DNA from 2 places in the Glaciibacter psychrotolerans genome. Region 1 is predicted to be linked to the other one. Evidence: predicted binding sites of a transcription regulator. Region 1 holds the regulator's gene; the other holds the start of a gene.
What was found. The regulator LexA, encoded in region 1, represses DNA repair genes until DNA is damaged. The targets are predictions, from matches to a motif close to TCGAACANNTGTTCGA.

Region 2: HNR05_RS07650 (HNH endonuclease signature motif containing protein) is a predicted target of LexA. The motif match lies at 2,547-2,562, and genes of this name have one in related genera.

What each region holds. Positions count from the first base shown of each region.
Region 1 is NZ_JACCFM010000001.1:226,893-231,680, reverse strand. Features, by position in the region: gene hisB (imidazoleglycerol-phosphate dehydratase HisB) at 1-467, opposite strand, end outside; gene HNR05_RS01085 (histidinol-phosphate transaminase) at 477-1,574, opposite strand; gene HNR05_RS01080 (LysM peptidoglycan-binding domain-containing protein) at 1,693-2,034, opposite strand; gene lexA (transcriptional repressor LexA) at 2,340-3,050, shown strand; gene metE (5-methyltetrahydropteroyltriglutamate--homocysteine S-methyltransferase) at 3,141-4,788, opposite strand, start outside.
Region 2 is NZ_JACCFM010000001.1:1,637,676-1,642,463, forward strand. Features, by position in the region: gene HNR05_RS07640 (ABC transporter family substrate-binding protein) at 1-1,354, opposite strand, end outside; gene HNR05_RS07645 (CPBP family intramembrane glutamic endopeptidase) at 1,614-2,426, shown strand; gene HNR05_RS07650 (HNH endonuclease signature motif containing protein) at 2,615-4,489, shown strand.

The sequences.
Region 1 (4,788 bases):
AACGTGATGGCTTCGAAGACGTGACGCACCATGGAACCGGTGAAGTGACCACCGATCAGGTGATACTCGAAACCCTCCGGCTCGCCCTCGTGCACGAGATACGGGCGGCCGGAAATGTCGACGACGGCTTGAACCAGCGCTTCGTCGAGCGGAACCGTCGCGTCGCCGTAGCGCGAGATACCGGACTTGTCGCCCAGCGCCTGTTTGATGGCCTGGCCGAGCGCGATACCGATGTCTTCCACCGTGTGGTGCACGTCGATGTCGGTGTCGCCGGTGGCCCGTACGGTGAGGTCGGTCAGCGAGTGCTTCGCGAACGCCGTGAGCAGGTGGTCGTAGAACGGAACCGTCGTCTGAATGTCACTGACACCGGTGCCATCGAGGTTGATGCGCAGCTCGATGCTCGACTCGCTCGTCGCGCGGCTGATCTGCGCGATACGGGGGGCTGGTTCCTGTGCGGAAGAAGTCATAGCGCTAGCCTATTCCGCTCGGCTGACGGTCGGAGCACCGAGCCGCGAGATGGCGGCCAGAAAGGCTGTCGTCTCGGCTTCGGTTCCAGCACTCACGCGCAGGTGATTCGGTATTCCGATATCGCGAATCAGGACTCCCTCCGCGAGGAGCGCCGTGAACGTCGCACCTGGATCTTCGACGCCGCCGAACAGCACGAAGTTGCTGCCGGTCCGGTACGGCCGGTACCCCAGGTCACGCAATTCCGTCACGATACGGTCGCGCTGAACCCGGATGTCGTCGACCATCGCCAGCATCTCGGCCGTGTGATCAAGGGCGGCCGTTGCTGCGGCCTGGGTGAGCGCGGAGAGGTGGTAGGGCAACCGCACCAAACGAAGGGCATCGGTCACCGCAGGATCGGCGGCCAGATAGCCCACCCGCGCGCCCGCAAAGGCGAAGGCTTTACTCATGGTGCGGGAGACCACAAGCCGTTCGCGCCCGGGGAGCAGACTGAGCGCCGTTGGCGCCTCCGCCCCGCCGAATTCCGCGTAGGCCTCGTCGACGACGACAATTCCGTCGGTCGCGTCGTAGACCGCCGCGATCGTCTCGAGCGCGAGCGGTGTGCCGGTGGGGTTGTTGGGCGAGCAGAGAAAGACAAGGTCGGGCTGCGTCTTCGCCACCCAGGCGGCCGCGGTGTCGGCCGACAACTCGTAGTCGGCGTCGCGTTCGCCGGCCACCCACCGGGTGTCTGTTCCCGACGCCAAAATGGAGTACATCGAATAGGTCGGGTCGAAACCGAGAAGGGTGCGGCCCGGGCCACCGAACGCCTGCAGAACCTGCTGCAAGACCTCATTGGAGCCGTTCGCTGCCCAGATGTTCTCGGCTGTCAGTCCGTGACCGAGATAATTTGCCAAGCTCTCGCGCAGTTCGGTGAACTCGCGGTCGGGATACCGATTGACCGTGAGTACCGCTCGTGCCAACGATGCGACGATGTGGTGCGCCACAGCCTCGGGAATGGGGTGAGTGTTCTCGTTCACGTTGAGGGCCACCGGAACGTGAAGCTGCGGTGCGCCATAGGGAACGAGTCCACGCAGATTGTCGCGCAGGGGAAGGTCATTGAGGCTGGTCACCCGTGCAATGGTACCGGGCAGTTCTGAGTTGCAAACGAGTACGACTCATTGGTGCTGGCACGTCCGGCTACCTCCCGCACCCTTCCGCCGGCCGCGTTCGCGTGCCCGGCGGGATGTACTAGTCGGACGCGGGAAGCGCGAGGCGCTGCCCCGGGACCACGTCGGCCGAGTCGAGCTGGTTCAGGGCAACGATCTCGGCGATCACGTCGCGCGGATCGTCGTGCGGTGCCAGACGCTCGGCCAGCTGCCACAGCGACTGGCCTGCCGTGATTGTGACGTAGGAGAACGTGTGAGTTTTCGTGCCGGCCCCCGAGGCGAGCGCCGCGCCGCCGTTCAGCGCTGCGGCAAGAACCACGGCGACCAGCGGCGCCGCCGCGAGTGTGCTGAAGACGAGGCGACCGCGCCGGGTCAGACGCAGCCGGGTGGTGCCAATGGATCCGTGCGGAGCAGTGGTGCTCATGGTGAACCTCCTGGTAAGTACGCATCCGACTCTCGGCCGGGAGAGCCGGATGCGAATCTTTGTTCCGAATATATATTCGATTCTTCGAACAATCAACCTTGTTTACGGATATTTTCGAAAAATCGGCCGCAACACACTCGAATAAGTGTTTGTTTTCGGGGCGGACGGGGTTACAGTTTTGTTGACGGCTCGAACACAACCAGATACCACCGACATTCCCGAGAAACAGCCCCGGCTGAGACTCTCGAATTCGACAGGGCGACAGCCGGTCCAACGGCAGATTCATCGGCGCGAGGAGCATTGAGATGGCGAAAGAAAGCAGCAATACGCGCGACAAGGGCGGCACCCGACGTCGCAAGAGCTTGAGCGAGAAACAGCTCGCGATTCTCGACGTGATCCAGCGATCCGTGAGCCGCCAGGGCTATCCGCCAAGCATGCGCGAGATTGGCGACGCGGTTGGCCTTGCATCCCTGTCGAGCGTCACCCACCAGCTCAACCAGCTTGAACTCAGCGGCTACCTGCGGCGGGACCCCAACCGCCCCCGGGCTCTCGAGATCCTCATTGAACTGCCCCAATCGGGCGACGACACATCGGGTGCGCCCGGCGACTCGGACATCCTGGGTGGATCGATCCAGATCGGAGATGCCGCGATGGTTCCGCTCGTTGGCCGCATTGCCGCCGGCGTCCCCATCACGGCAGACCAGCAGATCGACGAGATTTTCCCCCTCCCCCGCCAGCTGGTGGGCAAGGGCGACCTGTTCATGCTCAAGGTCGTCGGTGAATCAATGATCGATGCCGCAATCTGCGATGGCGACTGGGTTGTCGTGCGTCAGCAGAAGACGGCCGAGAATGGCGAGATCGTCGCTGCAATGCTCGACAACGAGGCCACTGTCAAGGTGTTCCGTCAGCGCGATGGCCACACCTGGTTGCTCCCCCGCAACACGAACTTCGAGCCCATCATGGGCGACCACGCAGAGATTCTCGGCAAGATCGTCGCGGTACTGCGCTCGGTCTAGCTCGCCTCGACTGCCGCGCCTTTTTCCGCGAGTCTGCAGGGGTTGGTTGCCCCACTGACCGAGGCACCAACTCCCGCAGACTCGCGGTGCTTAACCGGCGACTCGCGCGCGCACCTGCCGTGTCGCCGCAAGCACATTGGTGAGCGATTCGACGGTTTCGGCGTAGCCGCGCGTCTTCAGCCCGCAGTCCGGATTCACCCAGAGCTGACGCTCGGGAAGCGCTGTGAGGGCTCGTTCGAGCAGATCGACCACCTCGGCCACGCTGGGAATACGCGGAGAATGGATGTCGTAGACGCCCGGACCGATCCCGTGATCGAAGCCGCTCGTGCCGAGATCGGCCACGACCGCCATCCGTGAGCGTGCCGCCTCGATGCTGGTCACATCGGCGTCCAGGTTGCGGATGGCATCGATGACGACACCGAACTCCGAATAGCACAGATGGGTGTGGATCTGGGTGGCGGCCGAGACGCCCGCCGTCGCCAGACGGAACGCTCCCACTGACCAGTCGAGGTAGGCGGCCTGATTCGCCCGCTTGAGCGGAAGAAGTTCCCGGAGCGCCGGTTCGTCGACCTGGACAATCTGAATTCCTGCGGCCTCTAGGTCGGCGATCTCATCGCGCAACGCCAGCGCGACCTGCCGCGCCGTGTCGCCGAGTGGCTGGTCTTCTCGCACGAACGACCACGCCAGAATCGTCACCGGTCCGGTCAGCATGCCCTTGACTGGCTTAGCCGTGAGGCTCTGAGCGTAGCTCGCCCAATCGACGCTGATCGGAGCCGACCTCGACACGTCACCCCACAGAATCGAGGGGCGAGTACACCGAGATCCGTACGACTGCACCCAGCCGTTGGCCGTGGTCGCAAAGCCCTCGAGGTTTTCAGCGAAATACTGCACCATGTCGTTGCGTTCCGGCTCTCCGTGCACAAGCACGTCGAGCCCGATCTGTTCCTGTAGGGCGATCACCCGTGCGATCTCGGCACGCATCAGACCGCGATAGTCCTCGGCTGAGAGCGTTCCACGCAGGTGCTGGGCGCGCGCTCGACGGATGTCGGTGGTCTGCGGGAACGAACCGATTGTGGTGGTCGGCAGTGCAGGAAGTCCGAGTGCAGCATCCTGTGCCTCAACACGGTGCTCGTAAGACCCGCGTGTGAAGTCGGTTCCGGTCAGCGCCGCCGCGCGCGCACGCACGCTGCTGTCGCGCACACCCGGTGCATCCTGGCGAGACTGTAGCGCTGCAGCGGCGGCGGCCAGGTCCGGTGAAATTGCAGCCTTGCCGTCAGCCAGACCCCGCACAAGAGTCGTCACCTGAGCAACCTTCTGGTCGGCAAAGGCCAACCAACTGAGGAGGCCGTCTCCCAACGCCGGTTCGTCGTCGATGGAGTGGGGAAGGTGCAGCAGGGAGGTCGAGGTCGACACCGCGAGATGCGCAACCTGGGCCGCGATTGCCTGCGCCGTGTCGAATGCGGCGTTGAGGTCGCCGCGCCACACATTGTGGCCATCGATCACGCCCGCCACCAGTGTCTTCGTACCGAGTCCCGAGAGATCAAACGGCGTTTGGCCCCGCACCAGGTCAAGCCCGACGGCCTCGATCGGCGCGTCGGCGAGAACCGGAAACGCGTCGTCGAGGCTGCCGTACGGCGCGGCAACAAAGATCGCCGGCCGCGTAGAGAGATGACCGAGGGTGTCGGTCGAGTGGCGAAGCGCCGCCAACACCGTGGCACGGGGCACAGGGATGCTCTCT
Region 2 (4,788 bases), 1.4 Mb from region 1:
GCAGGCGAACCTGCGGGTCGGTGACGCCGGCCGTGGCGAGGTTTGCCTTGGCACCCTCGATGTCGACCGTGTCGAATGCGGTGAACGCGCCGGCCTTGACGGATGCCTCGTAGCCCGGCGTGCCGGGCAGGAAGACGTTCGACTCACGCAGGACTGCGTCATCCTGAAGTGGCTTGATCAGCTTGTCGACGATGTCCTGGCGCGGAACGGTCTTGAGGAACGCTTCGCGAACGAGGCGGGCCTTCTCGGCGTCGCCGGCGTAGGTCTTCGGGTCGAACGGGCCGCCGTTGGTGACCTGCAGGTCCACGTGCTCGTATGTGGCGTCGGGCGAGCTCTTGTACTCGATGCCCGCTGTGCCCTTGATCTGTGTGAGCAGGTCAGCGGTGGGCTGGCCGGCGGCGATCTGAACTTCACCGTTCTGAAGAGCGGTGATCTGTGCCTGCGGGTCGGGAATGACGCGCACGATGACCTTCTGGTACTTGGTCGACGGGCCGGAGGTGTAGTCCTTGCGCGCGGTCAGCGTCACGTACTGCTGATCCTTGAGGTCCGTGATCGTGTACGGGCCGTTGGAGAGCGTCTTCTGCTTCTCCTTCGGCATGTCGAGGAACTTGTAGTCGTTGCTCCACGCCTTCGCGAATGTGCTCAGGAACGTGGTGTCCTTGTCCTGGACAGCCTTGATGAAGGCCTTCTTTGCGTCGGCGCCCGAGTACTTCTTGTCGGGGAACGCCAGCTGCGCAGTACCGTGTGCGGAAACGCCAACCGGGAAGGCCAGCTCCCAGTCCACGTAATACTCGTCGTAGACGAGGGTCAGGCTGCGGCCGTCGTCGCCGATGGTCGGAGTCTTGCTGACGAGGTCGAGTCCGACTCCGGGGGTTGCACCGCCGTCGAAGAAGACACCCTTGTCGAGTGCATCCTGGTTGGTGACGTTGCCCTCGTCGTCGTACTCAGCCTCAACGTTGCTGAGGTGAGTGGTCTGGGCGGCCCAGGTCAGCAGAAGGTCTGCGGCGTCGACGGGGGTGCCGTCAGACCAGGTCACGTCTTTGTTGACCGTGTACTTGACAGTGAGGGGATCCTCGGATTCGACTTTGTACGTTCCGAAGTCGGTGTTCTTGACCAGCTCGCTCTTGCTGTTGTAATAGTTGAAGCTCTGGTTGGCGAGGTACCAGATGTTGTTGTTCGTTGCAGCGTTACCCGTTGACGTCAGGGTGTTGTACTCCTGCAGCGGGTCGTTCCATGCAACCTTGATTGAGGTGCCACCGATGACCTCTGAGCTGCGCGGAACGGCGCAACCCGAGAGAATCAGTGCAGTAGCAGCGACGAGTGAACCCGCGGCTGCCAGGCGTCCGATCTTCAATATTCCTCCAGTGCAAAAAAATGTACGTGGATACCCGACTCTCGCCGGAATACCCACGCTAGATAGTTAACGACCCTAAAGAGAGGGGGGTCTGAATTCCAAACTGAGCGACAAAATGTTATGTCGCGGCGACGTTTTCGCATGAATTTTGCATGGATTCCCACAAATCTGCGATCACCTGCAGCCAGACGCAACATCGCGCTGCAGTCGGTAGCAGCCAATCACGCCGTCCCCACGTGATCGATGCGAAGATTGCAGCGTGACGTATGGGCCAGAGGCAACCAAGAAGCGGACCTACCTTGAGATAGCGATCGTGCTCGGGCTCTCGCTCGGAGCATCCGCCGTCTATTCGATCATTTCGATCATTGCGCGGCTGACCGAGCCGATCCCCCTCGCCTCGCAGACGGCCACTTTGAATGGGTCGCAGTCGACTCGCGAGTGGCTCGACTTCACCTATCAGCTGCTTGGAAGCTTCTTCGGCCTCATGCCGGTGGCACTCGTGCTGTATCTGTTGTGGCGGCCAGGCCAGAACGTCTTTCGCAGCCTCGGCTTTGATTTCACGCGACCGGGTAAAGATCTGCTCGGCGGGCTGACACTGCTTGTCGTGATCGGTGTTCCTGGACTCGGCCTCTATCTGGCCGGTCGTGCATTCGGCTTCACCGTCGCGGTTGATGCGTCGCCGCTCGAGACATATTGGTGGACGATTCCAATCCTGATCTTCGCGGCGCTCCAAGCGGCGCTCCTCGAAGAGCTGATCGTGATCGGCTACCTGTTCACCAGGCTCATGCAGTTGGGCTGGTCACGCTGGACTATTATTCTGTCGGCCGCCGCACTGCGCGGCAGCTATCACCTCTACCAAGGCATCGGACCGTTCTTCGGCAACTTTGCGATGGGTGTCGTTTTCGGCTGGGCGTACACACGATGGGGCCGCGTCATGCCGCTCGTGATCGCCCACTGGATTCTCGACATCGCGTCATTCGTGGGATACCCCCTGGCCCTTGCGTGGTGGCCCGATCTGCTGGCGCCGACCCCGACGTCAACAGGAACGCCCACGCCGACCCCGACGCCCTAGACGACCTGAGCGCAGGATTCACACTCTCCGAGGGCGAGCCAACGCCGAGGTTGCCCTGCCCAGTACCACTGGCATCGCACGGTCTCGCCAGCATCGCACCGTCTCACTAGAACATGAGATTCGAATATGTTATCCACAGATCATGAGAATCTCTCGTATTTGTGTTCTTTTTGATTTACTCTGGGTGTATGGAGAAACTCACCGATCAACTCAGGGAATCCGCTGCCGCGGTCGCCCAACTGGGTGATGGTGTTGGCGCGTTCCATAGCCTCTCCGACACTGATTTGCTTGGCGCGCAAGGCCTGATCGCGACGTTGCGACGGCATGCCGACACCTACGCGGTGTGGGCGGCGGGTGAGATTGCACTGCGCTCGAAGCCTGAGTTCGGCCAGCGGGGCTTAGCCCGGCGGCACGGGTTCGGGAGCGCCGAGGTCATGATCGAAAGGACCACCGGAACGACCCACGCCGACGCGGTGAAACTGGTCAGCCTGGGCGTGATGCTCGCCGATACCGCCGACGCCGCGGCCGCGGCCGCAGCCGCAGCTGCGGCGACGGCCGCCGCGCTCGAAGCCTCGTTGGAAGCCAAGGCGGCCGAGCGGGCGGAACAGTCCGCGTCTGAACCGAATGACGACGGAGCCGATCCCGAGGCCACCACCACCGTCCACGACCACGACCACGACCACGACCACGACCACGACCACGAGTCTGCGACTCCGCCGCTGGTGCCGAGCGCATTGTCCTGGCTGGCCGAGGTGTCGGCCGCCTTGAACGCGAGCGTTCTGTCAGCCGATGCTGCCGCGGCAATCCGCAAGGGCTTGGGCGAAACCGGTCCGGGCGTGCCAGCCGAGAAGCTTGCGGCCGCCGCGCTGGTTCTCATCGAAGAGGCGCGCACGCTCAGCGCCGACGCGCTCTGGAAGAGGGCTCGGGTGCTGCGCGATCAACTCGACGTCGCGGGTATCGCCCGCCGCGAGAAGACCCAATACGGCGAACGATTCTTCCGCCTCTGGAAGCAAGCCGACGGCATGTACCGCACCAGTGGACTGTTCGCGCCCGAACAAGGACGGCAGATCGAAGTGATCGTCGAAGCACTCATCGGCCCTCGCCGGGGCGGACCGCGTTTCGTCGACCCGGTCGCCCAGGCCCAAGCGAAAGCACTGAGGAGCGACCCGCGCACCACCGACCAGATCACCGCAGATGGCATCCTCACCCTGCTGCGCCTCGGCACCGCCACCGACCCGCACACTGTGCTCCTCGGCCGCCGTCCCACCGTCACCGTGCACGTCAACGCCACCGACCTACCCACCGATCCACAGTCTGCTGCTCCACAGGCCGCTGCTCCACAAGCCGCTGCCGATGTTCGCGCTGCCGGACCCCAGTCCACTGCCCAGCAGACCAATGCTCGCCAGGCCACCAGTCCTCGGGCCACCCTCCCGCAGCATTCCGTCTTTCCGACGACCACCGACCTGCAGACCACCGACCCACAGAACACAGACCCGCAGCACTCCATTGCAGTGACCCCGCTCCACAAACCCGGGCACGAAGTGGAACACAATCCGGGCGGCCAACCGAACCTCGAACCGAACGAAGAACAACAAACCGCGCGTCCGGGCGGGTTCGGGCACATCGACGGCGTTTCGGTTTCACTCGATACTGTCGAACGCCACGTCTGCGCTGGCTACGTGGCCGTGCAATTCGGCCGCGGTGACCAACCCCTCAACGTCGGACGCGAACAACGTTTCTTCAGCACCGCGCAACGCGCGGCTCTTGCCGCCCGCGACGACGGTTGCCGGTGGGTCGACTGCGACAAACCCGCCTCCTGGACCGAAGCCCACCACATCGAACACTGGGTCGACGACCATGGCACCACCGACCTCGTCGTCGGAATACTGCTCTGCTATTTCCACCATCTGCTGCTTCACAACAATGGCTGGCACATCGAACGCCGCGGCACCACCTATTGGCTCGTCCCACCCGAAGACATCGACTCGACACGCACCCCAATTCAACTCCGCAGCATCAATCTGCTCCACCCAGCCACACCCCTGGCGGCAGACGCCACGTGACTCGAGGGTGTGCCCCCGCGGCAGCCGGCTCGACCGACAATCCGCCGACCGCCCGCGGGACGGGCTCGACCAACGGGATGGGAACGGCCAACGGGTCCCGACAAGAACGACCAACGATCCGCCGATTGAGCTCGTCGAAATCACGCGAGACGATCCCGCGAACGGCCCACCGGGTCTCGACACGCTCGACCAACGGAATCGGAACGACCAACGGGACCCGACAAGACCGACCGACGATCCGCCGATTGAGCTCGTCGAAATCACGCGAGACAATCCCGAGAACAGCCCACCGGGTCTCG